DNA from 3 places in the Deinococcus sp. QL22 genome. Region 3 is predicted to be linked to each of the others. Evidence: riboswitches for the same ligand, from Rfam matches in the RefSeq annotation. Region 3 holds a riboswitch; each other region holds the start of a gene.
What was found. Region 3 has a riboswitch for cyclic di-GMP ahead of M1R55_RS16945 (hypothetical protein). Riboswitches for the same ligand answer to the same signal wherever they lie in the genome.

Region 1 (10,184 bases), on a different replicon from region 3:
ATCATCCCGGAAGTCTTGAGCGTCGTGCTCGAGCAGCGTCCAGACCACAGCGCGCCGTATGCGTTTCCGACGCACTGTCCGGTGTGTGGGCACTCGGCCGTGCGGCAGGAGGGGACGGCGGGCACGTTCTGTACGAATCCTCTGTGTGCAGCTAAGGCGACCCTCCGGGTGCGGTACTTCGCCTCGCGGGACGTAATGGATATCAAGGGGCTCGGGGAACGTCTGGTGGAGCAGCTCGTCGCGAGTGGGCTCGTGAAAGACCCCGCGGATCTGTATACCCTGACGGCGGAGCAACTGGAACACTTGGAGATGGGAGAAACCAGCACTGGTGGGACGCGCAAGGTGGGACGCAAGAATGCCGAGAAGCTGATTGCGGAGTTGGACGCCAGCCGGTCACGGGAGCTGTGGCGGGTGATTCGGGCGCTGGGCTTGCCCTTCGTTGGAGAGGGCACAGCGACCCGAATCGCGCGCGTGTACGGGACGTTGGCAGAGGTACAAGCCGCGTCGGTAGACGATCTGGCGAAGATTCCGGATGTGGGCCGGCCGACCGCGCAGAGCATCGTAGCGGGCTTAGCTGAGCCGGAGATGCAGGCCTTCATCGGCCGGTTGATGGTAGCTGGTCTCCAGCCGACTCCGAGTACGGGAGTACAGGTTGGCACGCAACTGGCGGGATTGACCTTCGTCATCACCGGGACGCTGAGTCGATCTCGGGACGAAATCAAGGCACATCTGGAGGCCTATGGGGCGCGGGTCAGTGGCGGAGTGACAAAGAAGACGAGTTACCTGGTGGCGGGAGAGGACGCGGGCGGAAAATTGGAGAAGGCGCAGGAGCTGAAGGTGGCCGTGCTGGGTGAGGGAGAATTGCAGGCACTGTTGTTGGAGCGAGGTGCTCCGCCCCTGACGTGAAGCGGGACCGGGCCCGCTTGTGCAGGCATGCAAATCATCAGGTCGGGGGGGTTGAGCAAGTGGACCGCAGTCAGCGGAGGGTCCATGATTGACCTCAATGCTGCCCTTTCCGTGTAGAGGAGCATCTCTGGGAAGCTCTGTGGCTCTCCCAGCCTGCGTCCCTCAGCGAGCGTGATGTTCAAAAAAGATGGCCTCCTTGCAGCATGGCCGTCAGGCACAACACTTTCCGGCAGTAGAACGTCAAGTTTGGGTCGTTGTGTAGCTTTAAACGGGTCGAATTGAGCTGACCGTTCGTGATCAACCTCAACTCTGCTAGCCCCGCTTTCCAATGGCTAGCATTCAACATGCCCAAACAACCGTACTACTGCTTCTCGTTAACCTGCTCAAAAAGAAGGCAACGCCCCAAATGTTCCGGGGCTGAATAGCCTTCGCGTGGCACGCCTCCAGCTTAAGTACAAGTGGGTGACCTACCAACAGATCAATTCGTTGACTCTTGGGACTGTCGTGGGGCGAGTCCTTCCGTCAGGGCGTCTCCCAGCGGGCGGATGATCCAGCCTTCCACTCGTGCCAGGTCCTGCATCTCCAGCGGGATAGGATCCACCAGGCCGCGGGCGGCAGCCAAGCCCGTGAGGGCGGAGATCAGGGCGTCGAGCAGGTGATCGCTGGCCACCAGAAGGTCCTGCTGCTCAGACGAGCATCGTAGCCAGGGAGCCTGAAGCTTCAGGGCGTCCAGGATGTGTTGCCGAGCTTCGGCGTCCGCCTTATAACTTTTTCCCCCGGCCTTACCACTGGCGTCCACCAGCCCCCACCGGCGTAGACTTGCCTGTGGATAGACCTCGATGACGCCCTGCGCCCCACTGCGGTCCGTGACGCCCAGTGCCTGCAACAACCCCGCGCAGCGCATCGTGGGCAGGGCAATCTTGTCGGTGGACGCAGACCATCTTGGATCAGGTGTCGCTCAGTCTGCCGGTACATCAGCTGGTCCCGGAGGGCATTCGGCCACCCGGGAGGATGCGGCCAGGCGAAGGTCGCCGCCCCTCTCACTGCGTCCACGAAGGCGAGCGGCCAGCCGAATGGCGCGTCAATCGCCACCACCTGCGCCTGCCGGGCAAGCGGAAGCAGTGAAGCGTCGCTCATGTTGGCCGTCAACAGCTGAAGCTCGCTGCCCCCCTCGGTCCACTCTAGGAGTGCCGCGGCGGTATTCAGGGGTTGTGAGGCCAGGTCCACACCCAGGCTGAGGAGGGCAGTCATCCACGCAGTTTAGGGTTCCCGGTCCAGGACAGTCGGGCGTCCTGGACACGCCAACAGCTCAGGAGTCGGATTCTCGCCGCACGCCTGACGCCATCGGCGACGTCGAGCAGCAAAAGGTCTGCCCGGAATCCATGTGGATCACCTGGCTGGCCGTCAGAACTGATCTGAACCATCATCCTCTGCCCACCGAACGAGAGCGGTTTGCAAGACCCGCTCCGTGGTCACTGGATCAAACCCCTCCAAGACCAACGAGGCCTGTACCTCAGCCTGAAGTTGGGCAACTCGTGCCGGGCCCACAGTGGTCAATATTCCACGCATGGACACCTTGAGAGGGTGAGCAGGAGGCAGGGGCGGGGTAAGGCGTTTGGCCATAGAACAACCTCGAAGCAGAAGGCAGGGGACCGGAACAGAGATAGAGGCGAAGTGATGCGGCCCAGAACACCGGAGATAGGTGACGCACTGTGGTTGTAGCAGCAGTACTGTTAGACAGCACCCTTCTATCTATCGATTTCTGCTCTGTCTCTCCTGAGCATAGGGAAGGCCACATCGCATTCCGACGAGCTCATCCGCTCCCGTGCACAGGCTGGCGCTCTCTATCACGCATCCGGGTGTACAAGTCGAGGAGTGCTCGTGCAGCCGGCATCAATTCAGCGCGCTCAGCCAGCTTCAGCTCGTTCGGCTTCAGTTTGTCTGCAACACGCAACCCTTCCGCGAGAATCAGGTAATCCAGCTTTTCCCGCGTGAGGGGGCGCAGGCAGAAACTCCCCGTCTCGAACTGAGGCTGTCCTGTGGCCAGGTCATAGATATACCCGCCTCCCGTGGTCACTGAAGTCGGTGTGACCTCAATCAGGGCCTCAATGCGCCAGGGCCGGCCCCGACGCTCCACGCAGACCAGGCCACCCACGAAAGCCCCCGCGACTTCTTCGAGGTTCGCCGCCACCGCAAGGAGATCGTATTCTCGGGAAAGGGCTACTTTACTGGGCATGAACACGTCCTCTGATGCGGATTCTGCAAAAGGCTGAGTTGTGGCCTGAGGCGCTGGAGAATTGAGCTCGCCACCATCATCCAAGGTTACGTTATGCACGACTGGATGAACGGCAACGTTCAGAACAAGCTTTTATCCGCTGTGCACCTCAAGGATAGCCAGCCCTTTGGCTATCTCTGCGTTCACGATCTTACCGGCAGCATCCACCAGTTGAAAATTGTACACGCAGGGAGAGAGCTCTGGAAGAGCAAATTTACAGCACCACCGTGCGGGCCTGAATGATCGCCAAGACCAAAGCACAGCCAAAAGGCGGGCGTCCAGCACAAACGCAGACCGTAGAACGGTCTGTAGGCTATCGTGAGGCGGTCGGCTCTGGGTGCTTTCATCGCAGAAACACCCTATAGAAGCTACCTCTTCCGTCCATTTCGCCTGTTTTGAGGAGTAGCTGGCCTCTGCCCTTACAGAAATAAATTGGTATTCGAGATTAAAGATACGGGCCCTTGCTCTCAACGAACTGAGAGCCCGTTACTTAGTGACTGTTGCACGGCCCCTTAGAGCGTGCAGGACGTGATCTATGCTCTACGCCTGCTAGGAGAGACCCACCTATCTAAACGCAGTGAGCTGGTCAGGATGCTGGCCGGCGCCCTCGCCCATGCTCTGATGACCTACATTCCCAGCCCTGGTATTGCCGCCTAATATGGAACGCTTGGACGGCAGAAGTAGAAGGCTGTGCAGGAACACAAACACTGGCAGCATAGCTGGCCCGACTGGACACAGACCGCCGCAAGTGGGAAGACCTACGTAACCCCGCTGCTAGCCACCCGAATGCGGTAATAGCAGCCGTGCTGCCAGTACCTTTCACGACTAATGCAAAAGACCACAAAGGGCCAAAAGTAGTCTTTCCATTAATTAAATCGCTTGTGAGTTTTGTAAGAGCTTCGTATGGTTCCTAAAGTAATCTATGGGCACTTCGAACAGAGAACCCTCTGCCGAAGAGATGCAAAGATTCACACGCCATATTCGGGCACCTGGTGTGTGAGGAGCGAGTGGTGCGACCGACTTTTCGTCCAGCGCGACCCTTACATGGGGTTATAGCCGCAGATTTATAGAAGGCACCTGCCTCCATAGGAGTTCTCCCATGCGTAACTTTAAAAGCATTGCCCTGATCGCCGCCCTCGCCTTGAGCAGCGCTGCCTACGCCATAGGCAGCAATTCTGTCAGCGAGAACGAAGCGACCATGACGGTCTCCGCCAACGGTCAGAGTTTGGATTCCGTGAAATTTAGCGTAGGCAGCGGCTCGTTCACCATCCCTACAGCTAACATCCGCTCTGGCGCATCATTTACTATCACCATCCCCGTCAGGAACGACACCAACCGCGCAATCACTGTGACCTCGGCCCACGCGCTGGGTGGCTCACTCGCCAGCGAGTATGTTGCAGTCACAAGTGATAACGCTTCTGGTGTAGCTGTTGCGGCTGGTGCGACTGGATCCGTCCTCTACACGATTACCTTCGACACCCTTGCTAGTGAAGCTGATCGTCTAGCCTTCTCCAATAAAACGATGTCGGTCGCTTTTGACTTGACTGGCACGTCCGCCGACCCCGTCGGGCCAGTAGACCAGAGCTTCTAAACTCTCTCTCTTTTAGGCGAGAAGATTGATCAATCTTCTCGCCTCTGGTCGTTTATATGAAGAGAATCCTCAGTACAATATTTCTTCTTGCCTCATACGCTTCCGCGCAGGTTCCTAACTTCAATATCCAGATTACGCCAGCTCCTCCTCCTCCTCAAGTAGCTGTAGCGCAGAAAATACTTGTTCAACCACAACGAATTGAGAGTCGCCTCAATTCTGGATACACTACTGGTGGGCTGACGTTCACACTTTTCAGCGAGATTGCAACAGAGGTCAGGATTACCTCAAGTGACCCGAGACTCGTTTTCCGATATACGAATAACAAAGTAATATTACCAGCTTACGTTCTACAAAATATTAATGCGGTAGTTCTCGAAGCCCACAGTGGCCATATAACTGTCACTAACAGTGAAGAAAGAGTGCTCGCTGTAGTTCCCTATACCGTTGAACCTGCTAAGAAATTTTCCCAGGGTGCTTACATTAATTATAGTCCATTGGCTAATACTGCTGGACTTACCTATTCAATAGGCTCTGCTGGCACATCGCCACTGCAGCCGAATTGGTCATTGAATGTGGGTATTGGCGTTGGCCTCACCTCACCTTCAATTGATAGCGCTAATATCGGAGTGAGTGTCCGCTGGTAGAAATTCCGGCTCACGGCACGACCTCAGCACCTGACACTTAGAGGAATTGACGTCCCAGTAGGTAGGAGCTGAAGGCAGCTCTAAAAGGCGTCTCTACCCCACCGTACGGCCTCACTCAGGGCCATCCACCCGGTGCGCACCTGACTTCGGATGGCTCGCCCCCGATTGTCAGACCTCGTCAAGGTCTGACGCTGATCTTGCGCCCCGACCCGGGCGATCCAGGCCAAGGCGATGCACAGCAACCCGAGCAGCCTCGAAATCTGGTCGGCGGCGGTCATATGCGTGACTTCCAGGTTCAGTCCCCTCGATTTGAGGGCCGAGAACGCACACTCGATGCCCCACCTGAGCCGGTACGTTTGAAGAACGTCCCTGACAGGCAAATCCGAAGCGACGATCACCCTATCCCCCACAGGGGACAGGGTGATGGCCACCTGCATCCAGCCACCGTACACCCAGGTCCGCTCAAAGAGCGTCCGCACTTCACCGGGTTTCAGGTAGGTGAACACGTCACGGACAAGTTCATCTTCAATGCGGGTGTTTTCCCGGATGCGCAGACACTGCCGGATCTGTTTCCAGCGCAGGAAACAGCACCATTCTTGCCCAATGAACTCTCGGTTGGCGATCAAGACCGCCCAGCGTTTGGCAGGGAACACTTTGAGCAGTCGAGCCACCAAAAGAATGCGGGCTGCGGTGCAGCTGTTCCCCTGGTGAGGGAGGACTGTCCACACCAGCGGGATCACGGCGCCCCCGAGGAGGGCGCCCAAGACAAGAATATGGAGAGGGGCCTGACTGTCATGCCAGGTCGTGCGGTCCATCATCAAGGTGAGCTTACGGTCGGGGAGCAAGGGAAGTAGGACGTCACAGACGTCCTGCAGGGTGATCTGAGCATCGTGGCACGATGCGAGTTCTGGACTTCAGAGGAGCGTCCCGGGGCAGATGGAGAGCGATCTTGCGGTGGAAGGTGGATTCGGCCTGGAGAAGTGCCAGGAGCACTTCAGCCAGCCGCTTCAGGCATCCATTCGGCGGTGTGGGAGACGGGTTTTGAGATGGGCGGCGAGCGTGTCAGTATGCAGCAAGGCGGTTTCGGTGTTCGTCACAGACTCTGATGTTGCCCTTTGCCATGTGGCACTGCGTCTAAGACGCCATTTGCCTCAAAGTGTCAGGGGCTGAGAGGTACGCAGAATTAAGGTATCCCAGTACGTCCGATTAAGACAACACACCCTTTTAGAAAAGGCGCCTGAACTTGAGGCAACTGCCGATTACACCGACCCAACCGCAGGTGCGTTCCCAAAACCCTTTGCTGTTGAGGAGAAAGATTCACTTCACTGTGAACTCGCCGACGAGCAACTGGTCTTTTTTGTCCTTCAGGCGCAAGGTAATAAGTTGCTCGCGCTCGCCCGAAGTTCCGAAGCCTGTGATGACCTTGACTTGCAGGGTAACGGTGCCAGACAGCAGCTGCTGATTCTCTCCAAAATAATCCATCTCAATGGTATATCTTCCCGGCTTCGCATCGCGCAGGGAAAAAACCTCTGGGCCGTACCCACCCGTAAAATCCTTGGAAAGCTGTCCACCTTGGGTGCTCAGAGGCGCACCGTAATAGACGCGGTCACCGTTCGGGTCGGTCACCCACATGTCCAAGTCGGTGTTGTCCGCGTCCCAGGTCGCCACCACCCGGACGTCCAGTGGGTGTGCACCTTTCAGACGAGGATCCATGAAGGTCGTCGAGACGGCTTTTCGGCCACGGCTGACAATGGCGTTGAGTTCATTGAGTGCCAGCAGCTCGACTTCCGGGAAGCGCCCATCCCAGCTGCGGCGCACGACCGTGTAGAGCGTTTCGATGGCGCGCTGCTCGTTGCCTGCTGCGGCATAGGCCAGCCCCAGGTCACGGTAACTCTGCGGCTCGTTCGGCGCGAGGCGCTCCACCGTCTGGAAGACAGGGATGGCGAGTTCCGGGTGTCCCGCCTGCATATACCGGTAGGCAAGGATCCTCAGCACCGCGCGGTTCTCCAGCTCAAGCTCGGCAAGGTTACTCAGCACCCGCAGGCCCAGGTCATGCAGGCCGCGCTCCAGGAGAAGGTCCGCCACGTCAAGGTAGAACGCAGGACTGAGCTCATAGCTGGGCCGTTCATCCAGATAAATCCGGTAGAGATCTGCTGTCGCTGCCGCCCGCAGGCGTTCGGCATACGGTGCGTCAGGCCTCCACTTCTGAAGCTGGACAGTGACGGCCCCGGTCTCCGCCGGCGCTGGGGAAGAACTCGGGCTGGGCGCTGCGGAAGGAGCTGGCGCCGCGCGACTGTTCTGCGGCACCACCGGAGCGGGCATCATGGGGGGGACCGCACCGGTGGGAGACTCACTGGCCGCTGATCCTGAGAGGGGCAGGCCCTGTGCTTCGGGCACAGGCTTCGATTCAGGTGCTGTTTTCGGGAAAGGCCGCTTCCACCACGCGTCGTACCCACTCAGCATCCGCTGAACCGCTGACAGATGTTCCGCCGCCGTCTGGGCGTTCCGGGCATCGCGGGCCTGTTTCAAGGTCTGATATTCGGCCCGCAGCTGCGCAGGTGGCGTGACGTCATATCTCAGGTAATCTTCCACGCGGTCAAGCACCAGCAGGGACGTGCCGGGCGTGACCAGGCGAAAACGGTCTCCCAGACGGCGGATCTCCGCGCGGTTGAGGTGTTCATCTGCACGGAGATCCTCCACCGTCCACGCAGCCCAGAGCGGCGCGACGAAAGGGCCCTGCGCCGCAGGCGTGAGGGCCAGCTGGGTCACTGTGCCATTCGGGAGACGGGCGTGAAGTGTGGCCTCTGCAGAGGTGAGCCTGCCGGAGATGTACCAGTAGCGCAGATCCTCGCGCAGGGTGATCTGGGCCGCGCCAGTGGCATCAACTTCCAACAGGCGCTGCGGCGCGCCGATCAACTGGGTGGCGGCGGCTCCTGCGGGCTGCCCAAGCAGGTTTAAGCTGACCCCGTTGGAGCGGCCAGCCAGCGCGTTCAACCGGGCGGGGTCGCTGCTGACAGCCGCATTGACGATATGGAGCGGCACCGGTGAGCGGCCAGGTGAGGCACTTCCCAACGTGTCCAGGCCGTCAGTGAACAGCAACCGTTCCGTGACCTTTGCGCAGAGCTCCTGGACTGAGCACGCCAGTGCGTCAAAGTTGGTCCCGCCGTCATATACCGTTGCCTGCAGTTCGCGGCGCAGCTCGCGCCAGTCTCCCCGCACCACCGAAAAGCCGGTGGAGGGCTCCATCACGTCACGCAAGCGGAAAAGTCGGACCTCGACATCTGGGAATGCCCTGAAGTACGCGTCCAGCACAGCCAGTTCTTCCGTGTGATTGCGCCGCGCTCCAGACCCGGAGGAGTCCCAGATCAGGTCAACCGACTGGACGGAACGGGGGGCAACAGGAGCGGCGCTCGGCTTCGGCAGGACCGTCAGGAAATACTGATCTGTGCCTTGACGCCCGATCAGTGTCTGCGGCCTGGACAGCAGAGGTACGCGGATGTCCAGATGCCCGCTGCCCGCGTACTTCGTCCGGATGGTTTGGGCCCCATACGATCCATCGGGCTTACGGGTCAGCGCCACAGGCCCGAGCCCTGAAAAGCTCGTCACAGAGATCTGTGAAACAGAGCTTACGGCCAGGTGCAACCGAGGCCGATCTGGGAACTGCAGGGGGAGACGCAGGGTGCCGTCTGCACGCAGGGGTTCAGTGACTTCAAGACGGACCCGGCGGTTTCCGCGAGGGGCAAGCGGGTACACCCGCACCCGGTAGTTGTTGCCGCGGGTGACTTCCAACAGTGCTGGATCGACCTGGGCCCGGGTGACATCTTCGAACACCTGCTGCCCAAGCGCTTTCTCAACCGGCACGGCGTCGCGCCACGTGCCGTTCAGGTCAAGCGCAAAGCCGGTGATGACCTGACCTTCCAGCAGCGGGAACTCCAGGTTGCCCTCAAGTATGCGGGCGTTGGGATTGTGAAATGCAAACTCGTAAGTCGTCCGGGCAAAGCCAGAGGTCAGCTCTACCGTGACGTTCACTGCTTGGAGACGCACCGGTTGTTGCGCACCGGATACGGTCAGGCGCGGCGGGACCAGGGGCATATTCCGTACGTCCATGGCTACGACAGATTGCTCCAGGGGTGTGACAGGTGATGTCGCAGGCCCTGTCTGTGCGCGCGTGATCTCCGCGGGAGACGAGGCCATCAGCAGAGTCACCAATAACAGCAGTCTCTTCGGCACATCCTGATTGTAGGTGTTCTGTGATCTCCCACAAGCAAATTTGCTCGCTTCAGCAAAGTCTGGTGGGAATCATGGAGTACGCGTACAGTACGAACCGCACATTGAAATGAAGATATTGTCCTCGACAACTGGATGTTCCAGACGTCGCAACCCTCTGCCAGAAGATGAAGCTCTCTGCTTCTGCTATCAAGTGACTGTTGTGTTGCTCCTGCCTGGCAGAGCAACCCATGCCGAGTCATTACGGCTTATCTATGGCTACTCGGACAAAATTTCTACATTTTTTTGCTTCAATGACAATCAGGTCAGATGAATCTAAAAGGTTTACCCGATTAAGATCAACCCTTACTAAGGTGATCTTCACGGCATTGAAACGTACCTAACAAAAGATACAGGCAGAATTGGGCACTTACCCCGAATGGGGTCTAGATTCCGACATCGTTTTGCCCATTGAGACTTACCCGCGCGCCTGCGGTAGGAGGGGCTCCATTCCGATGTAAGTGAGGTGTCATATGAGGGCCTTTCCGGCCCCCTTTACTGC
Region 2 (10,184 bases), on a different replicon from region 3:
GAAGCGCGCCTGATGACCTCGTATGCCGGGTACGCCCGCGAGCGGTTGGCCCGGGCCCTGCAGAGTGCCGCGCTGAGTGCGGATCAGGCCGCCCGGCTGTCCGCGCACTTCCTGGATCTTCTGGAGCGCGGCGAGCGCACGGCTGAATTCCGCGCGTACCTGAAATGATGGCCGGACGTCATTGTGCCGGTGCATCCGCAGCGCGTGGCGCAGCTGACCGCGGTGATGCATGACCCGCGCCTGAAGTTCCGGCGTGGTTTGGCCGCGTTGGCCGCGCGTTAGGGATAGCTTTCACGGAACGGGGCGACGGACGCGTCCGGCAGGGTCCACGGCACGCGGTAGCGCCGGCCCGAGAGGTCGAGCGCGTCGGCGGCCAGATCGCCCAGCAGCTGGATGACCGCTTCGTTGATGAGCAGCTGCAGACTCTCCCGTTGGAAGTCTCCACGCAGTGCACCGTTAATTCAGCGCAACGACGAGGCCTACGTCCAGGAAATCACGCGCTTTGCACTGACGACCCCGCTTGAGCGAGCCCGCATTGAGGCGTTGACGCTTCTGTCTGGCGTAGCGTGGCCGACCGCGTCCGTCATCCTGCATCTGTATCACCTTGAGCGATATCCCATTCTGGATTTCAGAGCGTTATGGTCTGTTCAAGCCGATCTGAAGCATGCGTACGACTTTGGCTTCTGGATGGCTTACGTTGAGTTCTGCCGGGTGCAGGCCGACGAGGCGAACGTGGACATGCGCACTCTGGATCGAGCCCTTTGGCAATACTCCAAGGAAAAGCAGCCTTGATCCACGCCCGGCTCAACCCCGTTTGAGAGGGCTACTGCTGCTGAGCCGAACCACCGGGTTAGGCCCACTGTGGAGGCACAAATTCTGCAGCCCTGAATCCCACTGGGAGGCGTAAGCGTGAACCGCAGCCTGTTGCCCAGCTCTGTTTTGAGTCACCGCCCGTCCACATTGAGCAGGTGATCGCCGTGCAGAGCGGAGGCCAGGGCGATGACCTCTTTTTCTCCAGACGCCACCGACCCCCGCAGGCCACTGGGGCCATGGCTGTCCTCGTACCAGGGCAACAGCAGCAGGCTCACCGGACGACGCAGGGTCGGCGGATCGTTGACCTCGAACAGCACGTCCGCCCAGCGGCGGTATTTTGCCGTGGGCTTGCGGTACGCCTCAAACCCGAACATTGCGTGACTGAGATCTCCCAGGTGGTAGTCGAGCCCGTACCCCCAGCGGGCAAACTTGTCGGGATTGCGCCGGATATTGGCGATGTTCTTGCTGACCTCATGCGTCTTGCCACGCCGTTCTGCCTTGCCCACATACAGAGGAATGAACGCCTGCTGCTCTCCAACCCCCATCAGGTAGACCAAGCCCGTCCAGGTTGCCTGGGTCAGCCCATCCTCGATCAGCTCGATCATGGCAGCTTCGAACACGCTGGAGTGGGTCAGGATCCGGCGGTCCCCTGCTTTCCCGCGTGGGTGCGTCCGCACCTGGAGGTCATCAGTCTCGAACAGGGGCGCGAACCGCGCGCCTGGAAACGCGTCCAGCCAGCTCTGCAGCACGCTCACCTGGCCTGCCCCTCGTGGTTCAGCAGCCGCAAGGGATAGGCGTCTGCCGCAAGGCCGACAAGCTGATACTCCACCGCGCCTATGGTGGAAGGAAAGCCTGGGAGCGGCGGAAACTGTACCTGGGTCTCCCCCACCACCAGAAGCTCCAGGTCGAAGCGAACGGTCTCGTGGCCTTCGCGCAGGAACCGCTGGCGCCAACGGGCGTAGTTGCCTTCTCCGGCCGCGAGACCTGCGAGATGCTGACTCCACCGGGTTACGGGAGAACGGGTCTTGCCCACGTAGGCAGGCGTGACCTCTTGCGGACGCCGTTCGGTCAGCACGTAGACGTATTCCGGGGCCTTTTGGCGTCCGGCCAGGCTGGTGAGGCGGGCCAACACTGTGCGGCGGTGAATGGCCTCGCCTTGCTGGGCCAGCTGCATGCTGAACGCCCCGTGCTCGGCCATCCAAGCGTCGAACAGCATCCGCTTGCGAAGGGCATCTCCATCTCCAGTCATCACTTCATTCTCCCAGACGGGGCCGCTCCCCGCTCACGGTTTGCCATGATGGGGCATGTCGGGAACCCTAGTGGTCGTGCCGTGTGGAGCGAGCAAGATCTGCTCAAGGGCTTGATCACAGCGTCTACTGCGGAGCGGCCGTGGGAACATCCAGAGCCTTTACGGCCCGTTTGAACATCTGGTAGAGGTGCGGGTACTGGCGGGGCGTGACCCGGACGTAATCGGTCAGGTTCTGTGCGTACTCTACTAGCTCAATCCCAAAGGCGAAGAAGGATTTGACCAGCTGGTCAAATCCTTTGATGGCTTTGATCGTGGCGAGGAGTCGTCGGTCTTCGGGAGACTCATAGGAAGTGCTCTGTAGGCCAGGGTAGTAATGTAACAGACGCGGTGTACGGGTCATGTGCATCCCATTACAGATACGTTAAAAATTTAAAAGACTGGGAATTCACTGGCCGGTTTCATCGGCCAAAATCCGTACCAGAGCAAGACCAAGGCCGCCCGAGCTTTCACTCAGGCGGCCCAGATGACTCGACTTACTTGAACTGGAAGTAGGCGGTCTGGGTTGTGTTGTCGAGGAACTTAACGGTCAGCTGATAACAGGAGCCAACCTTGTAAGCGGTGCTGGTCTTCCACACGTACACGTACTGTCCGGCGGCAGCGTCGTATTGCAATCCGGAAACTGTTGCGGCGGAAATTTCTTCAACGACATCGGTAGTAGCGTTGGTCGCACAGTTGACCATCAAGGCGCTGGGTGACCCTGCCAGGAAGATGTTCGGGCCTTGGTTGCCGCCCAGCTTGAACTTCACAGGAACGGCGCTTCCCACTTTGATGGTGTTGTACACGATATTGGTGCTCGTGCTCATGTCGATGGGCTGGAAGAAGCCGGTGAAGTTGTAGTTCACGGTGATCGTGAAGCTCTTGGTGGTCTTGTTGCCCGCGGCGTCGGTGGAGCTGCAGTTGACAGTGGTCGTACCAACCGACACGTTCAAAGGGCTGTCCTTGTCACAGGTGGCTGTGATTGGGCTGGTGAAGTTGTCCGTAGCTGTCGGCGCGATGAAGCTGACGAGCGCTTGGCTATTGCCCGTGGCATTCACCGTGAGGTTGCCGGAAGTCGTCAGCACGGGGAAGGTTTTGTCCATCTTCACAGCCAGGGTGGCTTCCTTGGTGTTGCCGGCAAGATCCTTACAGGTCGTGTTCACGGTGGTGCCCGCGTTGTCGTTCACGAGGTCAGGAATGGCCGTGCAGGTCACGCCGCCGCTCAGTGCATCGGTGCCAGATGTCTCGAAGCTCACGGCACTCTTGTACCAGCCACTCAGTCCGTTAGGCGCAGCCGGGTTCGGGGTAATGCTGGCGGTCGTGGGGACCGTCTTGTCAATCCGGGCGCTCAGGGTGCGGGTGGTGCTGTTCCCAGCCAGGTCAGTCACCGTGCGGGTCACGACCGTGGGGGTGCTGATGGTGGACTCGGCGCTGGCCGTGAGAGTAAAGGGCGTGTCAGAGGTGTTGGCCAGGCCAGACAGAGCGTCAGTGACGGTGAAGGTCTCGCTCAGGTCGTTGTTGCGCCAAGTGGAGTTCACCATGTCGCTGCCCGAGATCACTGGACTAGTCTTGTCGAGCTTCACGGTGACGATGTTGCTGGTCGCCGTGTTGCCAGCCTGATCGGTCACCGTGTCGCTGACAGGGGTCGTACCCTCCGCGCTGATCAGCTTGCTTGCAGGACAGGAGTCCGTTACGCCTGACATTGCATCCGAGCAGGTGAACGTGACGGTGACATTGTCGCTGTACCAGCCATTGCTATTGGGCGCGCGGTCAGCGGCGGCGCTGATAACCGGGGCGGTCTTGTCAAGCTTGATCGTCAGAACGGCTGGCACGCTGATATTCCCGGCGTTGTCCTTCACTGTTTCACTGATGGCTTTCCCGGTCGTATCAGCAGATACGGTGATTGGCTCGGGGCAAGCGTTCGTGCTGAGGCCAGAGAGGTCGTCAGCGCAGGTGAACTTGACAACGACCGTCTGATTGAACCAACCATTGACGTTCGGGGTGATGGGGGTGGTGCCGTCGGCCGCGAAGGTCGCGGCGCTGATGGTGGGCTTGGTCAGGTCGATCAGGGCACTGACCGTGCGGGTGGTCGTGTTGCCAGACACGTCGGTCACCGTCTTGCTCGCTACGGTTGGTGTGGTGGTGCTGGTCGATTGGGTGCTGACGGACAGGGTGAAAGAGGAATCAGCGGTCATTGCCAGACCAGACAGGGTGTCAGACGCAGCAAATACCTGGGCCAGCGGTTCGTTACGCCAAAGGCTGTCGCTCACGTTTCCAGGCGTCACGGTAGGAGCGGTCTTGTCGAGCTTGACATTGACGCTGTCGGGGAGGCTTTCGTTGCCAGCTTGATCTGTCACGGTAGCGCTCACCAACCGCCCGCCGAAGGGCGTGTCGGAATCGACCACGACAGCTGCTGGGCAGGTGCCCAAAGCGATATTAGAGCCGGGGGTGGCGTCCGTGCAGGTGTAGGACACCATGACATTAGCGTTGTACCAGCCAGCGGAGTTTGGCGCGCGGTCAGCGGTGGCGTTGATGACAGGCCTGGTGGCGTCGCGCTTGACGGTCATCGAGGCGTCGGCAATGTTCCCAGCGATGTCGGAGCAGGTCGTGGTGACAGTGTGGCTGGCCGAGTCGGTACGCAGGGGGGAGACAGTGGTACAGGTGGCTGGGCCGCTCAGAGCATCAGTGTTGGCGCCGACGAAGCTCACGTCCGTCTTGTACCAACCGTTCAGGCCATCCGGCGTGGCAGGAGTGGACGCCAAGCTGGGCGTCGGAGCAGTCTTGTCGAGCTTCACCAGTGCGGAGGCGCTGGCCGTGTTACCGGCACGGTCGGTGACCGTATGACTCACGGTCTGTCCGGCAGTCTCGCTGCTCACGACCACAGGAGCTGGGCAGTCGCCATCCGAACAGGTGAAGATCACTGTTGTGTTGCTGTTGTTCCAGCCAGCAGCGTTCGGCGTGGGAGAAACAGTGGCCGAGATGGTCGGTGCGGTCTTGTCCACTTTCACGGTCAGGCTCTCAAGATCGCTGGTGTTACCGGCGTTGTCTTTAACGGCGCCGCTGACGGTCTGTCCGCTGTCGCCTGTGTCGCTGTTCGCACCCACTGTCACAGCTTCTGGGCAGGCGCCCTCGCCACTGGCGACGATGCCCGAGTGAGCGTCAGTGCAAGTGAACTTGACAACCACCGGCTGTTTGAACCAGCCATTGGCGTTCGGGGTGATGGGGGTGGTGCCGTCGGCCGCGAAGGTCGCGGCGCTGATGGTGGGCTTAGCCAGGTCGATTAGAGCACTGACCGTGCGGGTGGTCGTATTACCAGACACGTCGGTCACCGTCTTGCTCGCCACAGTCGGTGTGGTGGCGTTCGCTGACTGAGCACTGGCGGTCAGGGTAAATGAGGCGTCGGAAGCAACTGCAAGGCCAGAACCGGCGTCGGAAGCCATAAAGGCTTGAGCCAACGGGGTGTTACGCCAAGTGTTCTGCGTAATATTTCCAGGGGTGACGGTCGGCGCGATCGTGTCACTGACGACCACTTGGAAGCTCGCCGGAGTGGTCAGAACCTGATCTGCCGTTCCGTCGGTGCGTCTCCCGCTATCTATGGCTGAACAGGTGATCGTGGTGGAACCTATCGGCAGGTTCAAGCTGCCCTGGTAAGCCTTCGCATCAGCTGGGGTCACGCTGTTGGGAGCATTGACCATAGGAATCGTGGTTGTTCCTACCTTACAGGTTGGGGCGAGGACACCATCTTCTTTGTCGCTGGACAACACCACGAAGCTATAGGGCGTGTTTTGGCCTGTGGCTTCTTTGCTGTCGTTGTTGGGGATGGTTAAGACCGGCGCCGTGTTGGCATCTGCACAACTCGCCACTTTCACGAACACTGTCGCCGTGCCACTTCCCCCATTACCAATTTCCAATGGGTGAGCCCCTGCTGGTGATGGCAGAGGCGTTGCTACCGTCGGCCTTTCGCTAAATGAGCTCCCTGTGTTTACAGGGGCGCCATTGATGACGATCTCAATCGGGACGGAGTATGAGGTCTGGTCATTAGGGTCCGTCTGCGCGGCTACGCTGATTCTTTTCGACGCCTCAGCTCCCCAACTTATCGTGCTACCATTCCATGTCCCAATGAACTTGCTCTTCACCTCGATGCTGTAGCCAGAGCTCTGCCTTCCCTTGACACGGAAGGTCATGGTGCCTGTGGTGGGAGCCGTAGACCCAGAGCAAACAGAAATCGACGTTGTGGCAGAAGCGCCTATCCCGTTCTGATTGTCTTGAACTATTCCCTGTGCCTTTAACGTACCGGATGACACATTTGCCACGTCCGCTACTGACGAGGTGGTCGTCGCCGTGGTGTTAGCCGCTTTCGGCGTTGCATCCTGCGAACAGCCGGCCAACGCGAGCATCGTGAGAATTGGTACCAGAGGGCTGCCTGTCTTCATAAAGGCTCCTTACTGGGCGGGTCTCACCACTCGCTCGCTTTGCCCCAGGTGACCGGATACAGGACAAAGGTCTTCGCGGCCCATCGAATGCCCACAGGGACATCCGAAATGAGGTCGTTCACACCGGGTTTACTTGTGGTTAAAGGTTACTTTAATCCTCTCCTAATAGGGTGGAATTTATCACCTTCACACATTAGACTCACCTTCATTAAGGTCATGGAGCGGGGGAGCCCAGTGTGCAGATCCGTGCCCAACTCCTCACGGCTTTCAAGTGATCTCTACTCATGTCCTCCGGCGTTGTTGCACCAAGGACCTGAATGAAACTCAGCGCCAGACGCTCAGCGATGCGCTGTCGCACGACAGCGAGATCGGCAGTTTTGTCTTTGCCGCCATGAAATACGTCGCCGTGGCTCGGTCGCTGCGGAAAACGAAATTCTCCTTGTTTGAACACCGTTATTTCCGGATGTTCAAAGAAAACGAAACGCTGATTCCCACCGCCACAGAGTGCCTGCAGGGCCTAGTGGACACCACCGTCACCCTCCGCACCGTCCGCCCCCGCCTGTTGCATACGCAGCCTGCGCTCCACGGCAGCGTCGATGTCGACATTGCCCTGAAACTCTTCCAGAACTAGCGGTTCGGTACCGGCTCGCTTCAACACAGTCCTGCTGCAGTTCACATGGGGCTTCACTCCTTGGCCCCCAGACGCCCGCGCCGCTTCTTACCCTGGGGTGCGTGGCGCCCGGCGCTCCTGCCACCTGTGCTCCCTGTGTCCTGGCGGGGATGGGATCACTGTGAACTGAGATTGAAACGGCACAAACGCACCGCCCTTTGCGCTGTCGACCCCTATTTGTAGTGAGAAGCCATACGACATCTATGAAACTAAAACGACATGTTGCTCTAAGAGGGGTTGGGAGGCTGGTTTTCCTGTGTTCGGAGGGTGGACTGTTGCACTCATCATGTCGTTGCAGGTGGAAGACACCATCAGGAGACTGATCAATCCACAAATAACTCGTGCTGGAGAGCGTTAACGCTCTCCAGCACAACGGGCGACATACTCAGTTAGACAACGACAGTTTCACTAGAATTTGACAACCGCTGCCACTGCTGAGCGAGCAGTTGATGAAGCCTGGCACCCACATGCCTCACACGACGGCACCCACAACACTTTGCAGGCGACCCTCCCTGAGCTACCGCACCACCCTGTGGCACACCTCAAAGTTGCCGTGCCAGACAACTGACTGCTTAGGTCAATGGGTTTCAAAATGGGGTTGCGACCGTAAGGCACGAACAAGGCACGCGGCCATCTGGCACTGAGAAACAAAAGAGAAAAACCCCGTCCAGGACGAGGTTTATGGTGGTGCGCCTGAAGGGATTCGAACCCCTGGCCTTCTGATCCGTAGTCAGACCAACTCAAAAAATGGCTTCAGCCCCTCGCGCAGACCCCTGCTACACGTCAAATGTATCACGCCCAGAATACGACAGAAACGCGTGGAGCAACTGATTGACCAAAGCGTGCACTGCATAACGGGATGCATAGGGCACGGGCGAAAGGCCGGCAGAAGAGCGCCCCACCCTTCCACGGGTGGGGCGCTTCAGGCAGGGCGGGCTACTCCAACACACCGTTCCGCACGACCATTGAGAAGAGCTCGTCCTCGCCGTCAGACAGCGCCAACCAGAAGTCTTCCGCGTCCGTCGGCACCCCCGCCTCCCCGTCCGTCATCAGCACTTGCAAGTCATACTCCGAGTCAGCAACCAGCATCTGCATGCCGCCCCCGGTGTCACTGGGATAGAACTCCAGATCATTGGTCAGAGTGCCCCAGTCAATGCCACGCAGGTCAAGCAGAACGGTGTCTTGCTCGTCGCCGGCAAGCTCATAGGCCCGGCAGAGGATGTCTTCTGGCACAGTCATCCCGGCATTCTACGGGTTCAGTGCGCACCAGACATATGTCCGATCGACACCACAACAAGTGCCCCCGCCTGTGCTTCAGGCGGGGGAAGGGTACGCGAGGGCAAGCTGGACGAACTCCAGAGCGCGGTCCTTCCGCGCGGGGTCACCGTTCGTCTCGCTTGGATCAGCACGACAGCCACCGCACGCACCACTGCCGCGCCGCCGTCCACCATCATCAGGCGCGCGAGCCGGGCGGGGGTGAGTGAGGAGTCACTGCTCAACGCGTGCGCGATCTCTGTGCAGCAGTGTCGACGCTCTGGCGGGCCTCTCTTACCTCTGGGGCGCTGAGATCCTGGGTGTCGGTCAGGACACTGAGCCGGGCAGCGAGGTCACCGCCGACCGCCACGAGCCTGGCCTCGGCCGGAGTGTAGTCGTCGGATACCGTTTGTTCGGTTTGGTCTTCCAAGCACATAGGTGGCACACCGTGGGTGGAGACGCCCATGCACACGTGACGCGCCCCGCTCGATCGGCGGGGCGCTGGGGCAGGCGGGGAGGTCAGCTGTAGTCCACGTGTGCTAACGGCCTCCGCAGGGGCGCGGGCGACCCCAGCGCAGCACCCAGGGCGGCGAGCGCGTCCTGCCTACCGATGAGCTACCAGAGCAGCGGCCGACGAGAGACTCGGACGGGCGATTGCAGAGAGAACCTCAATACGCCAGCGCGGCGGTCATGAAGGCGATGATCCGCGCGTCCTGCCGCGCACTCTGAGCCATGTCGGGCTGGGTGTAATAAAGCCAGATGCTCGCCCGCCGCGCCACTGCCCGAACAGCCGGACCGCCGCCACCGAGAGCCAGCAGCTGGGCGAGTTCCTCGGGCGTGATGGGGTTTCGGTCAGAATCAATACCGGACTCCAGTACACGGCACAAGTCCTCCGTCAGACGCTCCATAGTCTGTTCCGCACGCTTGCCGTTGTGAATCGCTAGCTCTTCAACGGACAAGCCCAGAGCCGCAGCTGCGTGCTCCACGGCATCAATAGCGGCACATACACCAGCCAGCTCAGCGCCAGCCAAGACGAGCCGGAGGTGTGCCGGAGACAGAGGTAGAGCAGAGTCAGTGTCGTGGCTTGTCATGCCCACAGACTTGCATGCCACCGGAGCGGAGAACCTCAATACACCAAGGCGGCGGTAATGAACTCAATTCCACGTGCAGCACGCTCTAAGGCCTCTTCCTGATTTGGGCGGGATGGGCACCGACCTGGGCGAGCAGGTCGGCGGCCGGCACGCTGAGCGCGGCTGCCAGCTGAGTGACAGCGTCAACGCGGGCTAGGGCGCCAGCGAGTTCAGCACCCTCAAGCGCGAGCCGCAGGTCCTCCGGAGAGAGCGGTAGGACCGAGGCGATGTCTTGGCTTGTCGTCATGCCATAGGTTCGCACGGCGACCCCCTGAGACATACCTGGGGCGTTCGAGAGGCGGATGCCTACATCGACGCCGATGGTGTCGTGACGATACGCGAGGGGCAGCCACCGAGGCGGAACGCGCACGGTGAAGGTCAATAGCCAGATCGCTTGACCGTCGACATCAATCTGGCAGGTGAGGTCAGCAAACCCGGCGCGGTGAGGCCGGGTCCGCTGTACCGCAGGCTGCCCTGCGCAACGGCAGATCACTGGACCGTGCAGGCGGATCAGGTCGTGCAGTTGGGTAAGAGCAGCGGGGGAACCGGCGGTGTCCGCCGTGCGGATGGTCTCCAGTTGTTGCTGCACGGCACGGAGA
Region 3 (10,184 bases):
CTGTTTTCTCCAGCGGCATTCACTGCTTTACGAGACTGCGGTAAGAGTTACGAGAGGCACAGCACGACAGAGTAGGCGGAACATGGCTCAAGTTCGTGGGTTACGTCCCTTCAGCTGGCTTGATGCGTCTATTCCATCACGGCTTGACCGCCTGCTGCTGCTCCTACTCTTCAGTCTGGTTGTCGTCCATTCAGGCTTCACGCTCCTTCCCCACCGACCTGACCTGCTCAGAGAATGGGTTGGGAATCTCTTCTTTTTCCCGTCTTTCTTTCTCAGTGCATTGTTGGCATTTCGCGCTGCCAGTCGTCATTCAGCGCACCGGATTTCTTGGCTCTGGTTCGCGTGGGGCCAGATCGCTTGGGGGATCGGCCAGGTGATCTACATCCAGCTTTCTCTCATTCAGCGTGTCTCCCCGTATCCCTCTCTCGCCGACGCGTTTTATTTGATGTTGATTCCTTGTTTCATGATTGGCCTGCTCCTGCGCAATCCTTTTTCGGTTTCGCTCCAGCGCAGGGCGATCGTCACTCTCGATACGCTGATTGTTGTCTTCGCTTTGGCCAGTGCCTACTGGGAAATCGTGATTGCTCAAAGCGTGCAGAACAACGCGGACACACTGGCCGCGTTGTTGGTCAGCTTGGCGTATCCCGGATTAGATTTGCTGTTGATCGCCTTGCTCATCGTGTGGTGTGTCTGGCGTCCACGGGAGGTTGCAGGACCGGCCGCGCTTGCTCTCACTACAGGCCTAGTCTGGTTGGTGGTGGCTCATGTGGGCTATCAAATCAAGACGGAGACTGGAACCTATCAAGTAGGGTATCCGCTCGATACCTTGTGGCTCTTGGCCACTGGGTTCTTCGGCGTGGCTGCGACCCTAGCCGATGTGTCACTCACCCACCGGCAGATCCAGTGGGAAACACTCACGCGCAACTGGATCCGCAACGCTCAGTTCAGCCAACTGGCGTTGCCTTATCTCGCTCTTCTGTTGGTGTTGGGGCTGGCGGGCACACATTACCTGAGGCCCGAACTTGAGTCTCGCGGCGTCCTGCTGGCGGCGTTCGTGGTGGTGGTGCTCTCGTCCATCCGACAATTCTTGACCCAGGACGAGGCCAGACGCTTACAGCTCAGCTTGGATCGGCAGGCCAGATATGACTCACTGACTGGCCTCATCAACCGTTCTTCGCTGCTGTGTCTCCTGGACCAAGCCATCACCCTTTCTTTCCCGCATCGCCAAGTGGCTGTCCTCTTCATTGACCTCGACCGCTTTAAATTTGTCAATGATACCTATGGACATGCTTGCGGGGATGCTCTCCTGCGGGAGGTGGCCGACCGAATGAAACGCATCGTCAAACCCCATGACCTCGTCGCCCGCCAAGGCGGAGATGAATTTGTGGTGGTGCTGACCCGCGTTGAACCGACCACCCTGCTCAGCGAGAGGGGTCTTCAACTTCTTGAAGCCATCAATCAACCGTTTCTGGTCGCAGGAATCCCAGTTTCGGTTTCGGCCAGTATCGGGATCACCCTCTGTCCTAAAGAAGCCCATACGGCTGCCGACGCCCTAAAAAATGCGGACATGGCCATGTATGAGGCTAAACGGCGAGGTCGCAACACGGTGCAATTTATGACCAGAAAATCCAACAACAAACGACTGAAGTGCATCAGATCGAACTTCACCTCCGAGGAGCGCTTGAGCGTCAAGAACTGAGTGTGCTGTATCAACCTTTGGTCACCCTGGCATCCAACACCATCCATTCAGCTGAAGCCCTGCTTCGTTGGCATTCGCCTGTTCTCGGGGGAGTCTCTCCCGCGACATTCATTCCCATCGCGGAACAGCGTGGTTTGATCGTCCCCATCGGTGACTGGGTCTTGGAGACTGCACTGCAGCAGGTCAGTCAGTGGCGATCCGGGAAGGATCCACACCTGCAGGTATCGGTCAATGTTTCTCCACAGCAGTTCGACCAAGATAATTTCGTTGAGAAGGTTCAGTCGAAGCTGGCCCACTGGGGTCTGCCAGGCGAAGCCCTGGTGTTGGAATTAACAGAAGGCTCTTTGTTGGTGGATCTCGAGGCGTCCAATACCAAATTGGCTCAACTGCGTGGCCTTGGCGTTCAGGTGGCACTCGACGACTTTGGAACCGGGTATTCAAGTTTGGCCTACTTGCGGACTCTGCAGGTGGATGTGGTGAAGATAGACCGATCGTTTATTTGGGCGATGCAACACGAGGGGCCGACGTTCGTTCAGGCGATCGTTCAGATCGCCCACCATATCGGCTTGAAAATCGTTGCAGAGGGGATCGAGACAGTGGAGCAACGTAGGGGTGTGCAAGCGTTGTCGTGTGATGTGGGACAAGGGTACCTGTTTGCACGCCCCCTCGCGCCACAGCAGTTCGGCGCGTTGCTTGATCAGGAAGACTGGGCTTCACAGAGGAGAACCCCCTGAAAGGTTCTCCTCAACTTGGTCTAGGGTTTGTGAGCTTGAGTCAGTCTTGCGCACGTCTGGTTAAGCCACCCCTGCTTGGCGCTCGAACTCGTGTGGTGTCAAGTCGTCCGGGGTCGAGTGGCGTCGGCTGCCCCATCCCGCCCATTCCGACCCTTTAGTTGGATTCGTTGTCGGGTCTGGGTTTCCCTTTTCTCTGGTACATGGCGGTATCAGCGTGATGGAGGAGCAACTCAACCGTGGTGCCGTGCTCTGGATAGTTACTGGTTCCGACGCTTGCCGTCACGGACAGTTCCTGCCCCGCCCATGTCATCGGCTCACTCACCGCCCGAGTGACCCGCTTTTGAATGGTCGCAATCATGTCGGTGCGGGGAAGATCCATTACGGCAGCAAATTCATCGCCACCCAGGCGCGCGACCACTTCTCCACCCCGCAGCATCGAGGTCAGACGCTGACCGACCAGCCGTAAGACCTGATCACCCATCTCGTGACCGTAGGTGTCGTTGACCTGTTTAAACCCGTCCAAGTCGATGTACAGCACGCAGAAGGGCACAGGCGGGTCGTCACTGGACGCGGCGTCCATCCGGCGGGCCAACTCCTGTTCAAACCAGCGGCGATTCGGGAGGCCCGTCAGAGCGTCCGTGTGCGCCAGCTGTTGATACACTCTGGCCCGTTCCAGGGTGGTCGCGTGGCGACCCGCAAAGTGATACACGATCCCCGCCAGCACGAGACAGGTCAAATTGGCCAGATTCAATTGGACAAGCGCATTCAGGGTTTGGCCGTCACGCTCGAACTCCGAAGTGGCCGCGTAGATGCCTGAGAGCAAGACCATCAATGCGATGAAGACCATGTTGACCATTCGCCCCAAGCGGAGGTTGGTGGTGAGGAAGGTGAACATGAAAACTGCTGGCGTCCAGAAAAACGTCCCGCTTAATCCTGCGGCCACATCATCAGTCGTGGAGAGGAAAAACAGGAGATAGCTCAGTTTGGCCAGAAAATAAGCGGTAAACCCCAGCAGAACGCTCGCGGAGACAAACGCGTACGACCGGGGGTTCACCACCAGAAGAAGGGCAAGCCCAAGGAGACTCACGAGAATGACCCGGTACATCACCAGATCGAATGAAAGCGGAGACGGTGCCGTGGACTCGAGCACCAGGGCGGCCAGGGTGGCGACAGCCGCCAGGGCGAGGATCAGGAGCACCGTGGAGCGGTGTACGCCCATCATGTGGAGTGGCGGCTCTCGCCCCTGTCGATCCAGCTTGTGGCTCATTTGACCTTTCATGATAGAGGCGCCGGCTGACCACGGTCTATCCCCTGAGAAGATCAACGCGTTTCGCAGGGGCGTTTGCGCCAAGGCGGAGGGAGAGCAGACCGCAAGGCGAGACTGCGTTGACAGCAGCCCGAGTCAACGCCATCTTGCCCAGTCGGTAAAGACGGATTGGCGGTGGTTCATTTCCAAGCCAAATCCCGCGAGCACAGTGGAAAAGCTCAAACCGCGCGGGCTTTAACTCAGTAGGCTCAACAGGTGCGTCAGCGTGGTATCGAACACGGCAGCCACCAGCCCACCTGCTGTGAGGCCAGTTGAGGCAACACAACCAAAGCCAGCCGTTGAGCCGAGTCTCAAATCTGGAGAGTGAATGGGGTGGTCACTATCTGTGCGTTCATGTGGCGGTGTAGAGCGTCTACACTCAGCGGCGGAGCCACCAGAAAGCCCTGCAATCGCCTGACCCCCATTTCCTGTAAATGCGTGCGCTGAGTCGAAGTCTCGACCCCCTTAGCGATCACGGTCAAATCCAATGCCCGCGCAAGATTCGTGACAGCTTGGACGAGGGCGAGTTCCCGTGCCCCTGCGTCCATCCCGTGAATGAGGGCGCGGTCAAGCTTCACCGCATGTACGGGCAGCTGAGTCAGGCCCGCAAAGTTGGCATGCCCTCCCCCAAAATCATCCAAGGTCAGTTGCACTCCTATCGCCCGTAACTCCGCCAGGGCCCGGTGTGACCGTTCCGGCGCGCGGGCTACCTCCTCTTCACGTACTTCTAGGGCCAGCCGCGCGGGTACGACTCCAGCCTCCTGTAGAGCTCGCCGAACCTGATTGGGCAGGCCCGGATCAGCGAGCTGACGTGCAGAGACGTTGACAGCCACCATCAGGGACGGCCAGCGGGCCAGTTCGGTACACGCCTGCCTTAACGTCCATTCACCCAGGGCCAGGCTCAGTCCACTCCGCTCGGCCAGCGGCATGAACTGATCGGGCGTGACGTTCCCGTAGATGGGACTGCGCCAGCGCAGCAGCGCTTCCACCGCGACCCACTGCCCACAGTCGTCTTCAAGAGGTTGGTATTCGAGGTGCAGCTCACCTGCCCTCAGGGCACCGTGCAGGGCCGCCTCCAACGTCGCAGGCGCGAGTCCAACCGAAGTGCCTCCAAACTCAAAACCGCTGCCCCGGGCTTTCGCACGGTACATCGCTTGGTCGGCACGCTCCAAGAGGCCAGCCAGGTCTGAAGCGTCCTGGGGATAGCAGGCCAATCCCACACTCGGGCGCATCGAGAGTTCTATTCCATCCAGATAGAAGCGGTCGTCAAAGGCCTCCAGCAACTGCCTGGCCACCTCTTGCCTATTCCGGTTGTTCACTCCGGGCATCAGCACCACGAACTCGTCGCCGCCTGTTCGGGCGACGGTGTGTTCAGGATCGACAGCGCCGATCAGTCGCTGCGCGACTTGCTGAAGCAGTAAGTCTCCCGTTTGGTGGCCATGCGTGTCATTGACCTCCTTGAATTTATTGAGATCTAGAACGCCAAGCATGACCTGTTCGCCTTGCTGAGCAGCAGTTTTCAGCGCGGCGCACACCCGTTCGGCGAGCAGCAGGCGGTTGGGGAGAGCCGTGAGCGCGTCGTACAGAGCCAAGCGTTCCAGCTCTTGCAAGCGGGCCGCTTGTTCTCGGGCCTGTTTCTCCTTGGCTTCACGCTCAGCTTCATAGCGGGCCTGCTCGTGCTCAAGTTTGGCGCGGGCCTTTTCCAGCTCGCCGCGCGCGGTCAACTCCCGAGTCCGTTTCTCTGCCTCAGCTTGGAGCACGTTTGTCTCGGCTGCATGTGCCTGCTGCCAGAGGGTCAGGGCCGCTTTCAGATCCCCGTGTTGCTCCGTGGCTTGGGCCTGCAGCTTCAGCGCACGGGCATAGATCCGTGCGCGGCCAGTGGCCAGAGCATCCGTGAGGGCCGCTTCCAATAAGACGAGTGCGTCCTGAGGCCGCTCCAACTGCAGCAGGGTCTGCGCGACGCCGCAGCGCGCTTCCAGAATCACGTCAAGATCCTGTTCCTCCTCAGCCATGTGCAGCGCCGCCCGAAAAGCACTCAACGCCTCAGGTAGGCGGCCTTCGTCGCGGCGCAGTTGTCCTAGACCTTGAAGGGAGCTGGCAGCCAGGATGCCGCAGCCTTCGACCAATTCAAGGGCCCGTTCCAGCAGTGTACCCGCTTGCGCAAAGTCGCCGTGACGGCGCAGCAGGTCTGCGTGATTGATCGACACTGCAGTCTCAGCAGGAACCAGTCCAGCATCCTGCGTCAGTTGCAGCGCTTGGGTCGAGCAGACGAGGGCTTCCTGACTCATGTTGAGGGCGTCGTACGTCCGGGCCAGGTTTCCGGCCACCACCGCTGCACGCGATGGCGTGGTCTGAACTGAGGTCGCCTGTGCACGCAACAAGTGCTCCAGCGCTGTATTGAAGTTTCCTAAGTCGAGGTAGACGGCGCCGAGATTGCACAGCACGACAGCTGCGCCCTCATCATCTTGGGCGGCCTCCCGAACCGCGAGCGCTTCTTCGAGATGCAGCAGCGCGCCCGGACTGTCGCCACGGGCATGCTCTAAACCAGCCAAACCGTTGAGGGCGTCCGCGAGTGCCGCAGGAGTGTGCTGTCTCCGAGCCAGCACGATCACCTGTTCAAAGAGGAGGATGGCCCGTAAGTCATCAATCCCTCGTAACGCCCGGGCCTGACCCAACAGCTGGTCACACAAGGGACTCATGGTGTGAGACCAGCTTTCGGCGGACGCAACCGCATGGGTCACTTCAGCAACGCCTCTACGTCGAGCAGTCTCCCCGAGGAAAGTTGAGCAGCGAGGGTTTGAGCTTCTTTTCCTTGGGCCAGTGCAAGGGCAAGGGCGCCACAGACCACAGGCGCAGCGAACGAGGAACCGCTGGCCGTGACCAGGCGGCCGCCCGGATAAGCCGTGTGAATGTTGACCCCAGGAGCTTGTACCTCTCCTCCCCGAGTACTCCAGAGGGGCAGATGACCACTCTGATCCACTGCGGTGACCGAGAGTCCAAAATCCCCAAGACGATTTTTATGGTTCAAGGCATCTGCAGGAGCTTGAGGCGCGCTCCCTCCATTGTTCCCACTTGCGGCAACCACCAAAACGTTCCTTGATGCTGCGTATTGGAGGGCGGCCCGAACGCCCTCACTCGACACCGGCCCAGCGACACTCAAATTAATGATGTGCGCGCCTTCATCGACTGCCAGCCGAATTGCCTGAGCCACATGGGCGGCTTGACCAGATCCATCAGTCCCCAAAACCCGCAGCGGTAGAATTCTGGCAGCGGGTGCCATCTGCTGTAGAACCCCAGCAACGGCAGTGCCATGTCCGTAGATCAGGTCGGTTTCGTTCCCCTGCTCTGAAGCATTCCCGTCTGCGTCTACGAAGTCATGCCCAGGAAGCAGGACACTCCGCAACATGGGATGAGTGAAATCAACGCCCGAATCGAGCAGAGCAATCGTTACGCCTTTGCCGGCTTGGGCCTGTGCCTCCTGGGCCTTGACCTGCTGCAGCCAAGCCGTGTTGCTGGACAGGACAGAAGTTCCTCCTTCTCCCCAGAGACGGGCGCCCTCAGCCCACAAGCGGGCTCCACTGGACGAGAAACTGTGCCCTGCCGAGAGCGGTGAAGGAGAGGCAGAAAGGCTAGCCACTGAGAGTGGAAGCATGGAGCTGGGAGGGAGGGAGGATTTACCGCAGGCCCCCAGAAACAGCGCCGACAGGAGCAGGAAGACGCGGGACATCAGCAGCCTCTCAGTCCGCCGCTTCAGCGGCAGAAGCGGGCAATTGCCGGGCCAGCCCACGCACCACCGTCATCACCGTGTAGGCGTCGATCGCAGTCACTACACCCGTACAACAGGTGTGGGGCATCTGTGTCGAGGCCACCTCAACGGAAATGGTTGAGCGCTCGCAGCTCAGCCGGAAGTTCGCCGCGGAGCCCGGCAGGGGCGTCCAACCGACTTGAAAGGATGGACAACGCGCGATCAGCCGGTTCAGGAGCCAGCAGTCGAAGGCGCTGGCATGACCACTCTCACTCACGGGCAGCAAAAACTGTACGGCTGAGTTGAGTAAGTCGGCCGCCCGATACTGCTCGTAGCTGTTCATGGCCAACCGCCGAACCTGCCCCATAATGTCTGTGACGGCGTCATCTAGGGTGTTCGCTTGAACCCAAATGCCGTCTCCACCAGGAACATCGTTGCCCAGAGCAATGGTGCCGTGGGCCATACGGCCATCAAAGGTAGTGCGCACTGTCAGGGTCAAACCGGCCACTGATTCGCTCCGAACAATAGTTTTCATGCATGCTCCTGAGCGCTCTATCAGCGCTCTCCCAATACTGGGGTTAAGGACGCCGTCATTTTCTCAACGGCTTGACAGATAGTCGGTCGCACCACTGGCTCCGCGCGTCCCAGGTGCCCGAATACAGGACCACGCCTCATTGCCTCTACCAGCCAGATCCTAAAGGAGCTGTACTGATGAAAAAGATTGAAGCATATCCCACACCCTGAAGCAATGCGCGACTGGGCTATTCCCCCAGTGGGGGTATGCACGATCAGCAGATAGCGTCATTCGGCCGAGCGGTCAAGGGCCAGAAGGACGAGGAAACTGAGGTCGTCGCTAGGCCTTTTGATAGGGCTGGCCCGACTTCACGACGGCTAAGCCCGTCCGCAGGAGTTTGCGCTCGAGGGCGACCAAAGCGGCTTTAGGCGGCTGGCCCTCGGCACGGATGTAATGGTAAAAGTCGTCCATCCGACTCTTGGAACGTTGAGCGCCCAAGGCGGCGAGGTACGCTGTCCGGCTGAGATGAGCATTCCCAGTCTTGGAAATGCGTTCACGTCGATGAATACTGCTTCCTGCTTCAAAAGGTTCAGGGCAATTCCTGCATAAGTAGAAATCTCGCCCCCTCTCCAGCAGCGCGAAACCATCCGTTTGCGCCCAGACACTTGCTGCACTGAGAAAGCCATAACCGGGAATCGTCATCAACAGGGACAGAGGTTCACCCAGAAAACCATCAGTCTCTTTTAGCGTATGCACCGCTTTCTCCAAGGTCTCGACCTGCACTTTCAGGAACGCCACACGTTCCTGAATCAGGCCAAGAGGCTGTGTTGCCTTGATAGGCATAGCGTAGGCTGATTCGCCGTGACCGACGCCAAGCCTTATCGCCCCCGCTTCCCGATGACGATGAGCCAGCCCGCGGGCTGGCTCGACCACCGCTTCCCTTTGAGTTATAGAGATGTTCAGGAGCTGCTTCACCAGCGCGGTATCGAGGTGAGCCACGAGACGCTGCGCGAATCGTGTATTAAGTTTGAACCGCGCTTTGCTGAAGACCTACGTCACCGGGAATCCCGCCGGGGTTCCCGGTGGTTCTTGGATGAGGTCTGTACGACGATAGCTGGTGGCCGGCATCGGTTGTGGCGCGCGGTGGACGAGCACGGTTCCGTGCAGGGCATTTTTCAACGGCATCGCGATCCTGAAGCTGCGAAGACGTTCCTGACCATACTTCTGGGTGAACACGGCGTTCCAGAGGTCATTCACACCGATGGGCTGCGGAACTACGGGGTGGCCATCTGGGAGCTTCCGAGCTTGAGAGACGTCAATTACCAGAAGGTGATCTTCACGGCCCGGTGCAACAATCTGATTGAGCAAGAACACCGCCCCACTCGGCGACAGGAGCGAAGTCAGCAGGGGTTGGGGCGGCGAAAACGCGCTCAATCATTTCTGAGTTTGCACGCCTGCATCACTAACCTCCACCAGCACTCGCGAAGGGGCGTTTCCGCATCAACCGGAAGACAACATCAAAAGCACGTGTTTCAGACGTGGTCTGCGGTTGCAGCAGGGGTGGCCTGAGCCTCAAGCCACCCCTGCCCTCAGCTTGCTGTGATACCAGTTAAGGCCACCTAACCTGCCGGGCCACTTTCGGAGGACGTCTATTGCATCCTGCTTCGGCCTCGTTCGGTACTGCTTCGTAGATTGGGAGAGCCAGACGGGCCAGGGAAGCAAACAGTTTCATCAAGCTAAACCATTGGTAACATATATCACTTTATTTTCGAGTACTGAACTTGCATCACGATGAAGTAGCGCCGACTCACCCCGGCTGACTGTTAATAAAGAGGGGGGAGGGGCTGGATACCCCTAGCGGCTCGCTTTGAGCGTCAACCAAATTTTTCGCGTCCAACACGAGCTTCACTGAGGGTTTCAAGGCTCATCCTCTTTGCCTTGTCTTTCCTTGCGCAGGATTGTAATCACCCTTTGATCTCTTGAAAGATATATTAAGTCATGTTCAATTACTCAATGTGGAGTTGGAGTAGGGCGTTGGAGATATGTGGTGAATTGGGGATCACCAGGTGAACGGATTTGATCCAATCCATCATGGTCCAGCAGTCTGGAAATTGCAGGGGCTGAAGTTCGGCATTGGGGAACTTGCTGTAGCAAAAGTCTTTAAGGGCTGGGACGCGGAGAGACTC

Region 1: it holds a riboswitch for cyclic di-GMP, as region 3 does, so the genes downstream of both, M1R55_RS21830 (hypothetical protein) here and M1R55_RS16945 (hypothetical protein) in region 3, are expected to answer to the same signal.
Region 2: it holds a riboswitch for cyclic di-GMP, as region 3 does, so the genes downstream of both, M1R55_RS19645 (PxKF domain-containing protein) here and M1R55_RS16945 (hypothetical protein) in region 3, are expected to answer to the same signal.

What each region holds. Positions count from the first base shown of each region.
Region 1 is NZ_CP097151.1:514,212-524,395, forward strand. It holds gene ligA (NAD-dependent DNA ligase LigA) at 1-906, shown strand, start outside; gene M1R55_RS31835 (DUF429 domain-containing protein) at 1,385-1,810, opposite strand; partial or broken gene M1R55_RS32345 (hypothetical protein) at 1,861-2,157, opposite strand; gene M1R55_RS21825 (hypothetical protein) at 2,720-3,142, opposite strand; cyclic di-GMP riboswitch class II at 4,129-4,212, shown strand; gene M1R55_RS21830 (hypothetical protein) at 4,281-4,772, shown strand; gene M1R55_RS21835 (hypothetical protein) at 4,829-5,416, shown strand; partial or broken gene M1R55_RS21840 (transposase) at 5,500-6,409, opposite strand; gene M1R55_RS21845 (VIT domain-containing protein) at 6,734-9,508, opposite strand.
Region 2 is NZ_CP097151.1:56,984-67,167, forward strand. It holds gene M1R55_RS19620 (hypothetical protein) at 1-168, shown strand, start outside; gene M1R55_RS19625 (hypothetical protein) at 394-792, shown strand; gene M1R55_RS19630 (hypothetical protein) at 945-1,568, opposite strand; gene M1R55_RS19635 (GIY-YIG nuclease family protein) at 1,565-2,062, opposite strand; gene M1R55_RS19640 (hypothetical protein) at 2,187-2,462, opposite strand; gene M1R55_RS19645 (PxKF domain-containing protein) at 2,596-6,282, opposite strand; cyclic di-GMP riboswitch class II at 6,538-6,621, opposite strand; gene M1R55_RS19650 (hypothetical protein) at 6,803-7,162, shown strand; gene M1R55_RS19655 (hypothetical protein) at 8,138-8,440, opposite strand; gene M1R55_RS19660 (hypothetical protein) at 8,697-8,885, opposite strand; gene M1R55_RS19665 (hypothetical protein) at 9,124-9,363, opposite strand; gene M1R55_RS19670 (hypothetical protein) at 9,632-10,184, opposite strand, start outside.
Region 3 is NZ_CP097150.1:182,397-192,580, forward strand. It holds gene M1R55_RS16920 (GGDEF domain-containing protein) at 83-1,699, shown strand; gene M1R55_RS16925 (bifunctional diguanylate cyclase/phosphodiesterase) at 1,648-2,433, shown strand; gene M1R55_RS16930 (GGDEF domain-containing protein) at 2,588-3,700, opposite strand; gene M1R55_RS16935 (EAL domain-containing protein) at 4,051-6,438, opposite strand; gene M1R55_RS16940 (S8 family serine peptidase) at 6,477-7,307, opposite strand; gene M1R55_RS16945 (hypothetical protein) at 7,477-8,019, opposite strand; cyclic di-GMP riboswitch class II at 8,091-8,175, opposite strand; gene M1R55_RS16950 (transposase) at 8,338-8,796, opposite strand; gene M1R55_RS16955 (IS6 family transposase) at 8,860-9,567, shown strand.